Pedosphaera parvula Ellin514: one gene and its partners. The protein of the gene in region 1 interacts with the protein of each later gene in a pairwise test. Links are inferred from orthologs where the notes say so. Each region holds a gene or a part of one and is shown in the gene's direction. Other genes may lie near its edges.

Evidence for each region. The genes of interacting proteins can lie anywhere in the genome.
Region 2: the proteins of CFLAV_RS25410 (region 1) and rplL interact in binary tests that used the Escherichia coli proteins (3 or more experiments, as listed by UniProt). The link is inferred for Pedosphaera parvula Ellin514 from one-to-one orthologs.
Region 3: the proteins of CFLAV_RS25410 (region 1) and CFLAV_RS29575 interact in binary tests that used the Escherichia coli proteins (3 or more experiments, as listed by UniProt). The link is inferred for Pedosphaera parvula Ellin514 from one-to-one orthologs.

What each region holds. Positions count from the first base shown.
Region 1 is NZ_ABOX02000047.1:37,433-44,386, reverse strand. Bases 1,538-5,786 are described here. They hold CFLAV_RS25410 (DNA polymerase III subunit alpha), read left to right. Parts: upstream 1,538-1,911; coding sequence 1,912-5,586; downstream 5,587-5,786. Other genes in these bases: CFLAV_RS25405 (glycosyltransferase family 39 protein), read right to left, coding at 5,631-5,786; CFLAV_RS25415 (GrpB family protein), read left to right, coding at 1,538-1,765. Outside these bases: CFLAV_RS25425 (DegT/DnrJ/EryC1/StrS family aminotransferase), read left to right, coding at 1-238; CFLAV_RS25420 (SDR family oxidoreductase), read left to right, coding at 235-1,176; more of CFLAV_RS25415, read left to right, coding at 1,199-1,537; more of CFLAV_RS25405, read right to left, coding at 5,787-6,954. UniProt on the Escherichia coli protein: DNA polymerase III is a complex, multichain enzyme responsible for most of the replicative synthesis in bacteria. This DNA polymerase also exhibits 3' to 5' exonuclease activity. The alpha chain is the DNA polymerase catalytic subunit.
Region 2 is NZ_ABOX02000010.1:133,397-136,076, reverse strand. It holds rplL (50S ribosomal protein L7/L12), read left to right. Parts: upstream 1-985; coding sequence 986-1,375; downstream 1,376-2,680. Other genes in the region: rpoB (DNA-directed RNA polymerase subunit beta), read left to right, coding at 1,623-2,680; rplJ (50S ribosomal protein L10), read left to right, coding at 317-829; rplA (50S ribosomal protein L1), read left to right, coding at 1-297. UniProt on the Escherichia coli protein: The binding site for several of the GTPase factors involved in protein synthesis (IF-2, EF-Tu, EF-G and RF3). Is thus essential for accurate translation.
Region 3 is NZ_ABOX02000072.1:8,885-11,696, forward strand. It holds CFLAV_RS29575 (pyridoxal phosphate-dependent aminotransferase), read left to right. Parts: upstream 1-733; coding sequence 734-1,891; downstream 1,892-2,812. Other genes in the region: CFLAV_RS29570 (sulfatase family protein), read left to right, coding at 1-650; CFLAV_RS29580 (cadherin-like domain-containing protein), read right to left, coding at 2,092-2,812. UniProt on the Escherichia coli protein: Shows aminotransferase activity with methionine and histidine as substrates, and to a lesser extent also with phenylalanine.

The sequences.
Region 1 (6,954 bases):
CCCGAGCCGCGACGATCTCAAGAAGCACTTGGAAGCGCATAAGATTGGGTCCGCCCTGCATTATCCGCTCCCGCTTCATTTGCAGAAATGCTACGCTTCGCTTGGCTACAAACCGGGTGATTTCCCGATTGCCGAGCAAGCCGCGCGCGAGTGCCTGGTGTTGCCGATTTATCCGGAGCTGACCGACGAGCAAATCCAACGCGTCGCTTCCACCATCAAACAATTCTTCAACCAATGAAAGTTTTGGTTACCGGCGGGGCAGGGTTCATCGGCTCGCATTTAGCCGAAGCCCTCTGCCGTCGCGGTGCCAGGGTGGTGGTGCTCGATAATCTATCCTCGGGCAAAACTTCGAATCTGGATTGGAAGCGCAGCAGCGATGATCTGGAATGTATCCAAGGCGATGTCGCTGACGAACTGCTCGTAAAAGATCTTATTCAGGGCTGCGAATGGGTTTTTCATGAAGCGGCGATGACTTCGGTTCCAATTTCCGTAGCCAAGCCGCTGGAAACCCACCAACACAATGTCGATGGCACGTTGCGGCTGCTTATTTTGGCGCGGGCTGCAGGAGTAAAACGTTTCCTGTTTGCCTCTTCCTCCTCGATTTACGGAGATAGCCCGCTGACGTCGAAGCATGAATCCATGCCGCCAGCCCCGCTCTCGCCTTACGCCCTGCAGAAATTTGCTGCCGAAAAATACTGCCAGCTTTTCCACCAGTTGTATGACCTGCCGACGGTGAGTCTCCGCTACTTTAACGTATTTGGGCCGCGACAAGCATTCGATTCCCCGTATTCCGGCGTGATAGCGAAGTTTTGTACCTCCATGCTGCAAGGCCAGCCACCAACCATCTATGGTGACGGATTGCAATCCCGCGATTTCACCTATATCGAAAACGTGATTCAGGCCAATCTCGCTGCCGCCGAGGCTCCGTCCGACAAGGTTATCGGCAAGGTTTTCAATATCGCGGCTGGTCAGAGCATCTCCCTTTTGCAACTATTTCGCGAACTGAACCAACTCACTGGCCAGTCCTTGAAACCGCGATTTGAGCCCGCCCGTTTAGGCGATGTGAAGCACTCGCAAGCCGATATTTCAGCGGCAAAGCAGGCGCTTGGATACGAGCCAAAAGTGAACTGGCAGGCAGGGCTGAAACGGACGCTGGAGTTTTATCGCCAGCAATGATTTTCACTGCTGACTCTGATTTATGTCCAATGCATCCCAGAAAATTATTGTTGAGGACTACAATCCGGAATGGGCCAATCATTTTGAGGAATTAAAGAGGAGAATTTGGGGTGCGGTCTCTGATGTCGCGTTGTCCATTGAGCATGTCGGGAGCACGTCGGTGGTGGGGTTACCTGCGAAGCCTATCATTGATATCGACATCGTCATTTCATCCCATCAACAACTGGCTCCAGTTATCGAGCGACTTCGGAAGCTAGGCTATGAGCATCGTGGCTCCCTGGGAATTGAGGGACGGGACGCCTTCCGTGCTCCCGAGGGCGCCATCAAACATAATTTATATGTGTGTTTGCAAGGTTGTACCGCCCTCAAGAACCATCTCCTGCTGCGTGATCGTTTGCGACAGGATGCAAAGGCCCGTTCTCAATACGGAGAACCCAAAAAGAGTCTCGCCCTTAAGTTTGCCGATTCGATAGACGACTACGTGGAAGGCAAAACATCTTTCATTTTAAGTTTGCTTCCAGATGATGGCTTTCAAACCGAAGAACTTGATGTAATCCGGGCTGTTAATAAGGCTCCTGCCAGGAAATAAGTATCCTGCTGCGGCCAACTTTGCAGTGACTTTATCACTCTTCTTAAATCACTCGATTAGTTACTCACAATCAGCCGTTTAAAATGCGAATATCTTTTCCCCGCCAAGTCTTGCGCGACACTGACCACGGACATTAAACTAAGCACATGTCGCACGCTGACTTTGTCCATTTACATCTGCACACCGAGTATTCGCTGCTCGATGGTGCCTGCCGGCTTGACCGGTTGATGGACAAGGCGCATGAGTTGAAATTTCCTTCCCTGGCCATCACCGATCACGGGGTTCTCTTTGGTGCCATCGATTTCTACAAAGCCGCGCGTGACAAGGGCATCAAGCCGATCATCGGTTGCGAAGTTTATGTCGCTCCCCATAGTCGCACTGAAAAGAAAAGCGCCAACGGTGGTCGCGATGTTTATAACCACCTGGTTCTGCTGGCGAAGGATGAGATCGGTTACAAGAACCTGATCAAGTTGGTCACCGCCGCGCATCTCGAAGGTTATTACTACAAGCCGCGTATTGATAAGGAAATCCTCGCCGCGAACAAGGAAGGCTTGATTGCGTTGTCCGGTTGTTTGGCGAGTGAAATTCCGGAAGCCATCATGAAGGACAATCTTCAGAAGGCGCGTGATGGCATTGATTGGTTCAAGCAAACACTTGGGGCGGAAAACTTTTATCTCGAACTGCAAAACCACGGCATCCCCGAACAGGCGAAGGTCAATAAACATCTGATTCCATGGGCCAAGGAATTTGGGCTGAAGCTCGTCGCTTCCAACGATGTTCATTACATCGAAAAAGGGCATTCGCATGCGCACGACTGTTTGATTTGTATCGGCACGCAAACCCAGTTGGCTGACACCAAGCGCATGAAATATGTGGAGGAGCAGTTCTATCTGCGCTCCGCCGAGGAAATGAAGGCGCGTTTTGCCGAGATCCCCGAGGCAGTGCAAAACACGCTCGAAGTGGCTGAGAAGTGCAACCTGGAAGTTGAATTTGGCAAGTTGCATTATCCCGTGTTCGATCCACCCGAGGCTTATACTCGCGAGGGATATTTACGCAAGCTGCTGGCTGAAGGTTTGCATCGCCGTTACACAATGCATGTGCGGGCGGAAGGCCAGGAATTCATCGTGGAAGGCATTGACGATGCGCGTCGCCTGCCGACCTATAAAGTCCAAAGTCCTGACGCTAAAGTTCAAGGTAATGGAAACGGCCATCATGTGGACGAACCCATAACCAATCTGGAAGATCCTGCGGTCAAGGAAGCGGTGAAGGCAGTGATTGATCGTTTGCAGATGGAATTGAAGGTCATCGAGAAGACCGGGTTCATCAGTTACTTTTTGATTGTCGGTGATTTCGTGCGGTACGGACGTGAACAAGGTATTTCCTGCGTGGCTCGTGGTTCCGCTGCCGGTTCGCTCGTCACCTATTTGTTGGAAATCGCGAACGTCGATCCGATCCGCTATGCACTGCTCTTCGAACGATTCCTCAATCCTGAACGTGTTAATCCGCCTGACATCGACATCGATTTTGCTGATGACCGCCGTGCGGACGTGATCGAGTACGTGCGTAAGAAGTATGGTAATTCGTCCGTGGCGCAAATCGTGACGTTCGGCACGATGGGCGCGAAGTCGGTGCTGCGTGACGTGGGTCGTGTGATGGGACTTGGCTATGGCGATTGCGATCGTCTCGCCAAGATGATTCCCAACGAACTGAAGATGGACTTGCACAAGGCGTTGAAGCAATCGCCGGATCTCAAGGCCGCTTACGATACTGAAGAGGTGACGCGCGAATTGATTGATACGGCTTTTGCCCTGGAAGACATCACGCGCAATTCTTCCGTGCATGCGGCCGGCGTGGTCATCGGCGACCAGCCATTGGTGAACCTGCTGCCGCTGAAGCAGGACGAAGAGGGTACATTGGTCACGCAGTACGCGATGAATCCAGTGGGCGAACTCGGCCTGCTGAAGATGGACTTTCTCGGGTTGAAGACGCTGACGGTCATTCGCAATACCTGCGAGATGATCAAAGCGACCAAGGGCGTTGATGTTCCCATCGACAACCTGCCGCTCGATGACAAGAAGACTTACGACCTGCTGAACAACGCGCGGACGTTGGGTGTGTTCCAGTTGGAATCTGGTGGCATGCGCGATTTGTGTCGCAAGTTCCAGATTGGTTCGGTCGAGCACATCACGGCGTTGGTGGCGCTTTATCGCCCCGGTCCGATGGACCTGATTCCGGAATTCATCAAGCGCCGTCATGGCGAGGTGAAGATTGAATATGAGCATCCGCTGCTCGAAAAAATTTGCAGTGAGACGTACGGGATCATGGTTTACCAGGAGCAGGTGATGCAGGCGGCTCAGTATCTCGCCGGTTACACGCTCGGCGGCGCCGATTTGCTGCGTCGCGCGATGGGCAAGAAAAAGGTCGAGGAAATGCAGAAGCAGCGCGAGACCTTCGTGAAAGGTGCCGCCAGCATTAATAAAATTCCGGCGGCCAAGGCAAACCAGATCTTCGATTTGCTTGAAAAATTTGCCGGTTACGGTTTCAACAAATCGCACGCCGCTGCTTATGCCATCGTGGCCTATCAGACCGCTTATCTGAAGGCGAATTACCCGGTGGAATTCCTCAGCGCCATGATGACGAACGACATGGCGGACACGAGCAAGTTGACTGAGTTCATCGCGGAAGCGCGTTCGATGGGTATTGAAGTGCTGCCGCCCGATGTCAACGAAAGCCAGGTGGCGTTCGCGCCGGCGCGGAATGGCGAGGTGATTCGGTTCGGTTTGGCGGCGATCAAAGGCGTTGGTGAAATTGCGGTGCAAAGCATTCTGGATGCGCGCAAAGCGGGTGGGGAATTTACTTCGCTGGGAGATATGTGCCAGCGCGTGGATATTCGCACCGTCAATCGCAAGGTGCTGGAAGCGCTAATCAAGTCCGGTGCGTGCGATGCATTTAAGGAAACCCGGTCGACCATGTACGCGCATATCGACAAGGCGTTGACCCGTGCCGCAGGCATCATTCAAGATCGTCAACGTGGGCAGAGTTCCATGTTCGACATGCTGGAAGAAAACCGGGAGGACAAGCCGGAAGTGGTCGCCAAGCTGCCTGAATGGCCCGAGCACGAGTTGTTGCAGGCGGAGAAGGAACTGCTTGGATTCTATGTCACCGGTCATCCGATCAATCCCTATGTTCCACTACTCGAAAAGTATGCGCTGACGAAGATCGCCGAACTGCCCAAGTTGGAGAATCGGGCACTGACCCGCATCGGTGGTTTGGTGTCGGTGGTGCAGCAAGGGGTTTCCAAAAAGAGCAACAAGCCTTATGCCATGGTGACGCTGGAGGATTTGGACGGCACGGTTCAACTCCTTTGCATGAACGAGAATTACGACAAGTATCGACACCTGTTTGTGGTGAACAATGCGCTGCTCGTGATCGGCGAAGTGAGTGCGGGAGAAGATAAGCCGAAAATTTTTCCACAGGAAATCATGTTGCTGGAAGATGCGCCAAGGAAATACACCAAGCAGGTATTTTTCCGCCTCGATGCCGCCCATCTGGATGAGAATAAGATTCAATCACTCTTCGAACTGGCCACGGCGCATCCGGGACGATGCCCGTTATTTTTGCGTTTCCGTCAGGCAACCGGCGAATACGTTTATATCGAGACGCATGAGAAGTATTCTGTGACGCCTTCGTTGAAACTCGAAAAAGCGGCTGCTGAGCAATTCGGCGATCAAACCTATTTTGTAAAAGTGGATACTTCCCTGCCTGAACGCACTCAGCGTCGCTGGGAGAAGAAGGGCGGTTCGGATAACGGCGACGAATAATTTCTTAGCTTGGCTGATGTTTTGTGTCGGACACGAGGGCGCGGTTAGTTCGAATCTTTTCGCTTAAATATGTTCAGGTAAACATCCATGACCTTCCGGCTGGTTTTGATGTCATCACCCCAACGCAAACTGGATTGGCCATCCGGAAGAATCTCAAGGAGGCCGACTTTATTGTAATGGGTTTGCAAATACTTTGCTGACCAGTTGAAGATGAGCGGCTCGGAGGTCTGGCGCACGATCCAGGAATCTCCGTCCTCCACGGACACTATATAATCCGGTTGGGTGGTTTCGATTTCACTGATCAGTTCCCGCTGCATTTGCAAAGCATAGGGCTGTAGTTCCATCAGGGCGTAGGTATAGATGTATCCCGTGGCGGAGTGTCGCTGTGAATAGAAATAAATTTGCGGTTCCGAACCCAGGACTGCAATGCGCGCATTGTCGGGGGAATGGGCTTTCAAATACTGGGCGATCTGTACGGATTCCGGAAAGGCGCTGCGTGGATAAAGCAATCGGCAGGCTTGAGCAGGTGAGGATTGAAAGAAGAGCGCGCGTTCATGGAAAAGGCGTCCGGCGAGGAAAATTAAAAGCAGAGCGACTGGCAGGGCAGCGGGAATTCTGCTCTGCGCGCGCAGGAGATATTCCCGGGCGGAGATGACCAATACCCCGGTCAGCATGGCGACTGCCGGTAATAAAAGAACATAGTAATGGGGGCGGAAATTGAAATTTGGAAAAATCGTGAGGACAGAACAAACAAAAAATCCGGTGGAGAATATCGCCACCGTGCGATCCGCTTTGCGCCAAAGAATCACCAGACCCAGCACTGCAGCCCATGCCAGTGGGTATAGCACGTGAGGAGTGCTGCCCGCCAGGTTCTTAAACACCTCCAAATTCCCGGGGTATTCAGTCGCATACTCGCGCGCATATTTGATCGTCCAAAACCAGAATTTGTCCAGAACGCCCGCTTTCCAAAGCAGAAGCACCGTAAGTGCCAGTGGAGTGGCTATTCCCAGAGCAAGCATTGTTGCCTGCACGCCAAGCTGCCTCAATTTGAGTGGACGTGCGTTGCGATAGATCAAGTAACTTCCCGCAAACAAAATAAAAAATGCACCGTGTTGTTTCATGAGCACGGAAAACCCCAGTAGCACTCCGCTCGCAAAGAGGCTCAGACTGGATCGGCGATTAATGCCATGCAGGAGCAGCAGCAAACCTCCCAGTGCAGGGAGAATGACAAAATGAGTCGCGTGAGCCACTGGACCCAGGACTTCCGCGCTGAGTGAAAGATAGGCATAAAGGGCTGCTGCAATGAGTCCCGCTCTTTTATCCGATAGCCGTGCGGTTAAAAAATAAACCAGCAAAATGGCTCCAGCA
Region 2 (2,680 bases), on another replicon or contig:
TTAATGCCTAATCCCAAGACTGGCACTGTAACTGACGACACTGCCAAAGCGGTGAAAGAAGTTAAAGCGGGCCGCGTTGAGTTCAAGCTGGATAAGTCTGGTAATGTTCATGTTCCCGTTGGAAAGGCCTCCTTTACGCCCGCCCAACTCGCGGAAAATGCCCGTGCTGTTATTGAAGCGGTTGCCAAGGCCCGTCCATCAAGCGTAAAAGGCTCTTATCTCCAGAGCTGCACGCTGTCTGCTACCATGAGTCCGCCCGTGCGCATTGATTTGCGTGAGTTTGTGGCGACTGTTTAACCCTTAATTTCACAAGAACATGCGTGCTGAAAAGAAAAACATTACTCAAGAATATCTTTCCCGCCTGAATGCGTCGCCCTTCTTTATTGTGGTGAACTATCAAGGCTTGAAGGTGGGACCGATCACTGATTTGCGCAAACGCCTGATTAAGGCTGGAGCTGAGGTCCACGTGGTCAAAAACTCATTATTCCGCATCGCCGCCAAGGAAGCCGGTGTGGCAGATTTGAATGGCGCTTTGACCGGACAGATTGCTGTAATTACTGGTCAGAAGGACGTTTCTGCAGCTGCCAAGATCGTTAAAACCTTTAGCAGCGAGTTTGAGAAGCTGAAAGTTAAATTCGGTTATTTGAACAATAATCGATTGGAAGCGTCTGACTTGTCTGCGTTGGCAGATTTGCCGTCCATCGAAGTTCTCCGTGGCAAATTGCTCGGCGTTCTGCAAGCCCCGGCCTCTACGTTGGTGGCCTTGCTCAATACGCCAGGAAGCCAGCTAGCTCGTGTTTTGCAAGCCCGAGTAGACAAAGGAGCGTAATAGGGTATAATTTAGGGCTTTTGCAGCCCGAATGATTTCGGTCCCATTCTAGCCGATGGGATCGAAAATAACAAACAACAAGGTAAATCGTCGGCTTGCAGGCAGTAGGCTTAATGCATCCATGGCCGTGGATGGCGACGAGACTGAAAGGTTAACATGGCTGACTTAGCAACACTCGTAGATCAACTCGGAAAATTGACCGTTATCGAAACCGCAGAATTGGTTAAGCAACTGGAATCCGCCTGGGGCGTTACTGCCGCAGCTCCCGTTGCCGCAGCTGCCGCACCTGGTGCTGGCGGTGGCGCTGCTGCTCCTGCAGCAGAAGCCAAGACTGCCTTTGACGTGATCCTCGTCTCGGTTCCTGCCGACAAGAAGATCTCTGTCATTAAGGTTGTTCGTGAAGTCAAGGCTGGCCTCGGTTTGGCTGAAGCCAAAGCATTGGTGGAAGGTGCTCCAAAGCCCGTGCTCGAAGGTGCTCCAAAGGCGGATGCAGATGCCGCCAAGAAGAAGCTGGAAGAAGCTGGCGCCAAGGTCGAAGTCAAGTAATCGTCCTTTTATATTCAGGGCGGTAGGTTCATTCCTACCGCCCTGAATCGCCTGCAAGACTGATTTTTACGCCGGTACACTTGCAAACTGAATCGGAAGAAGCAGATTAAAGAAGATTTACAATCAAAACTGCGATGAGCGGTTTTAAGTCTGGCAAGAACTCTGTTGAACGCAGGGTGCTTGCCTTCTGTCGTTTATTGAAAACAAAATGTCGGGCAGTGTTGTCCGGCAATTATTAAAGGTCCAAATGCCATCGAGAGTAACTGAACGCATCAACTTCGGGAAAATTAAAGAAATCATCGCCCCGCCTAACCTTATCGAGTTGCAAACCAACTCGTACAAGGAGTTTCTGCAGGCTGAGGTCGCCCCCTCCAAGCGGAAGAACCTGGGATTACAAGCCGTCTTTACCGAGGTTTTCCCAATCGAAAGTTATGATGGCAAGTGTGTGCTGGATTTCCATAGCTATGAGATTGGCGAACCTAAACTCGACTGGCTGGAATGTTTGCGTGAGGGATTAACTTTCGGCGCTCCATTATACGTTACTTTTCTGCTCAAAGAGGAGAAAGGAACCAAGGAAGAAAAGGTTTTCATGGGCGAATTGCCCCTGATGACGCCTCAAGGCACCTTCGTTATCAATGGTGCTGAACGAGTTATCGTCAGCCAGTTGCATCGCTCGCCTGGATTAGCCTTTGAAAAGAGTATCCATCCGAACGGCAAGGAACTTTTCTCCTTCCGCATCATCCCAGACCGCGGTTCCTGGTATGAAGCACAATTTGATACCAGCGACCTGCTTTACGTCTATTTGGACCGTAAGAAACGCCGCCGTAAATTTTTGACAACGACTTTCTTCCGCGCTTTGGGTTATGGCTCTGACGCCGATATACTCAAGCTATTCTATGATATTGAAGAGCTGAGCGTTAAAGAAGCTGAGAAACTGGAAGACCTCCAGAATAAAGTTTTGATTGAGGATGCTCTTGATGCCGACAAGGGCATTGTTGTAGCTCGCGCTTTTGAGCCGCTTTCAAAAGCGGTCGTGAAGCAAATTTCCGAGGTTGGCATCAACAAGATTAAAGTCGTTGATACCACTTCTGACGAAGGGATCGTCATCAAGTGCATGAAGAAGGATCCGGCCAAGAACGAGGACGAAGCGTTAAAGGATATTTATCGTCGTCTCCGCCCTGGGGATCCGCCGACTGCTGCGAACGCGCGTGCTTTGATCAAGCGCCTGTTCTTTGATGCCAAGCGTTATGACCTAGGTCGTGTCGGTCGTTATAAGATCAACCAGAAGCTCGGCATTAAGGGCGG
Region 3 (2,812 bases), on another replicon or contig:
ATATTGGGGAGAAAACGGATGTCGTGGCAGAACATCCGGATGAAATGAAACGCTTGTTGGGATACGTGGAAGCAATGGAGGCTGACCTCGGGGTGAGCAAAAAGAACGGTCCCGGCGTTCGCCCTCCCGGGCGCGTTGCCAAACCGCTGGGCCTGTGGCTGCCTGGAGAAGCGCCCGAGGAGTCGGCGAAGCCCCGGACACTTTCGGAGCTGAAGGTTGGTGATGCCATTGGAAAGGATGAAGCCCCCAGGATTGCCAAAAAATCGTTTCGCGTGAGTTGTGAGGTCGAATCAAAATCAAAGGGTGGAGTGATCGTGGCGCAAGGTGGGAGCGCCGTTGGTTACGCGATTTATTTGATGGATGGCAAGCCTGCTTTTGCGGTGCGAGCGGACGGGGTTTTGAACAGCATTTCAGCATCCAATGCACCAGAAGGAAAATTCCATGTTGAAGGAAAGCTTGCTCCTGATGGGAAGATGATCCTTGCGGTGAATGGTAAAACTGTGGCTGCGGGCAAAGCGGCTGGATTGATTCCGAAACAGCCAGCAGAAAATTTCTGCGTGGGTTTCGATGACGGCCACCCGGTTGCAGATTACGGAACAAACAGCAAATTCGAAGGCAGCATTTCCGGGATCAAAGTGGAGATCGAATGAACAGAGAGCCCAAATTGACGCAAATCGAGATGCAAAGCTATCATTGGCACATGAGTCTGCAGATCCAATCATTGTTTTAAGCCATGCCCCATCCAGCCACCCGTCTCAAAAGTTTTTCTGAATCCGTGATTCGCGGGATGACGCGTCTCGCGAATCAGTACGGATCCATCAATCTGGCGCAGGGTTTTCCCGATTTTAATCCACCGCAGGAATTGCTGGCGGCATTACATCGGGCAGCGGATGGAATGAACCATCAGTATGCGGTGACCTGGGGGGCACCGCGATTTAGACAGGCGCTGGCAAAGAAGATAACTCGGTTCAGCGGACTGCCTGTAGACCCGGACAAACATCTTGTCGTCACCTGCGGCAGCACGGAAGCCATGATGGTGGCGATGATGACGGCGTGTAATCCGGGAGATAAAGTCATCGTGTTTTCGCCGTTTTACGAGAACTACGCGGCGGACGCGATTCTATCGGGAGCGGAGCCGATTTTTGTGCCACTGTCGCCGCCGGAATTTAAATATGATTCCGAGGCGTTGAGGAAGGCCTTCGAGCAGAAGCCCAAGGCGATTATCATCTGCAATCCCTCCAATCCGTCTGGGAAGGTGTTTACGCGTGAGGAGTTGATGGAGATCGCGACGTTGGCGGAGAAGCACGATACCTTCGTGATTACCGACGAAGTGTACGAGCATATTGTTTATGCACCGCACAAGCATGTTTCGTTCGCGACTCTGCCGGGGATGTTTGAGCGCACGATTACGTGCAATTCACTTTCCAAGACCTATTCCATTACTGGATGGCGATTGGGATATGTGATGGCCAGTGCGGAGGTGATAGCACAGGCGCGCAAGGTGCATGACTTTTTGACCGTTGGAGCCGCTGCTCCGTTGCAGGAAGCGGCGGTGGTTGGGCTGGAGTTTCCTGATTCCTACTACGAAGGATTGTTGAAGGAATATTCGCTGAAGCGGGATTTGTTTTTGGATTACATTGCAAAAACTGGGTTGCCATACACAGAGCCGCAAGGGGCGTATTACGTGCTGGTGGATATTTCGTCGCTGGGTTTTGCACGGGACACTGAAGCCGCCGAATGGATGACGCGGGAGATCGGAGTAACAGGCGTGCCGGGTTCCAGCTTTTTTCGCGAGCCGGTGAACCATCTCATTCGTTTCCATTTCGCGAAACAGGAGGAAACATTGAGAGCGGCCGGAGAGCGATTGTTGAAATTAACGAAGAGGCGATAAGAATAGTTCAACCGCAGATCAACGCGGATCGATTACTGCGGCCGGGGCCTCGACCTCTGTTACCCATCCAATTACCGCATCTGTGAAAGTATTCCGGGTGGTGAGTCCGTAATCAGCAGAGATAGTCGAACTGGTTGATTCAACCCGTCACTGGAAAACAATGACGGGTTGTTTATTGCGCGACTATTTTACTTATTCGCTTAGGGTTTTGGCTGAGGGGACTGCGACGAAAGTTGTCCAGGCTTTTGCATGGCGTTAATAATCTCCTGGGTGGCAAGCAGCAACTTGGTGGCGGCGCTTGGATTGATCGGTTGAAGCCTGGTCCTTGCTTTCGCCTGGAAGTCAGCCAAATGGTAACTGCCTTTGGCAATATTTCCCTGGTTTACAGAATCAATTGCAGAGCTGAGTGCTGCAATCAATTCTCGCTGGTCACTTCCTGGATTCTTCTTCTGGTCGTGCAGCCAGACCCGCAGCATGCCTAACGCATTTTGAAGAGTGACAATTTGAACGGTTTCTGAAGCAGTGCCAACGGCTTTTCCGTCGTTGACCTGGAGTGTAAATGTGTGCACACCCGCCTTGAAAGTTTTTGTTACGACGGCGTTGGTTGCAATGGCGCTATTTCCATCCTTCCAGCTGTACGTCAGAGGATCATTGTCAACATCGCGAGACTGGGAGCCATCGAGCTGGAGGCTGATACCGGCGCCATTAGGGGCGATAATCAATCGATTGGCGGAGCCAAGGAAAAAGCCTGCAGGCGAAATGACGATCTTCGCCACAGGTGGATCATTCACCGGGAGAATGGTGATGTTGACCGTGGCAACCGCAGATTCCGATTTTCCGTCGTTCACAGAGAAAGTGAAGCTATCCGAACCAAAATAATTTTTGTCTGGTTGGTAAACGAGGTTTGGTGCTGTGCCGCTC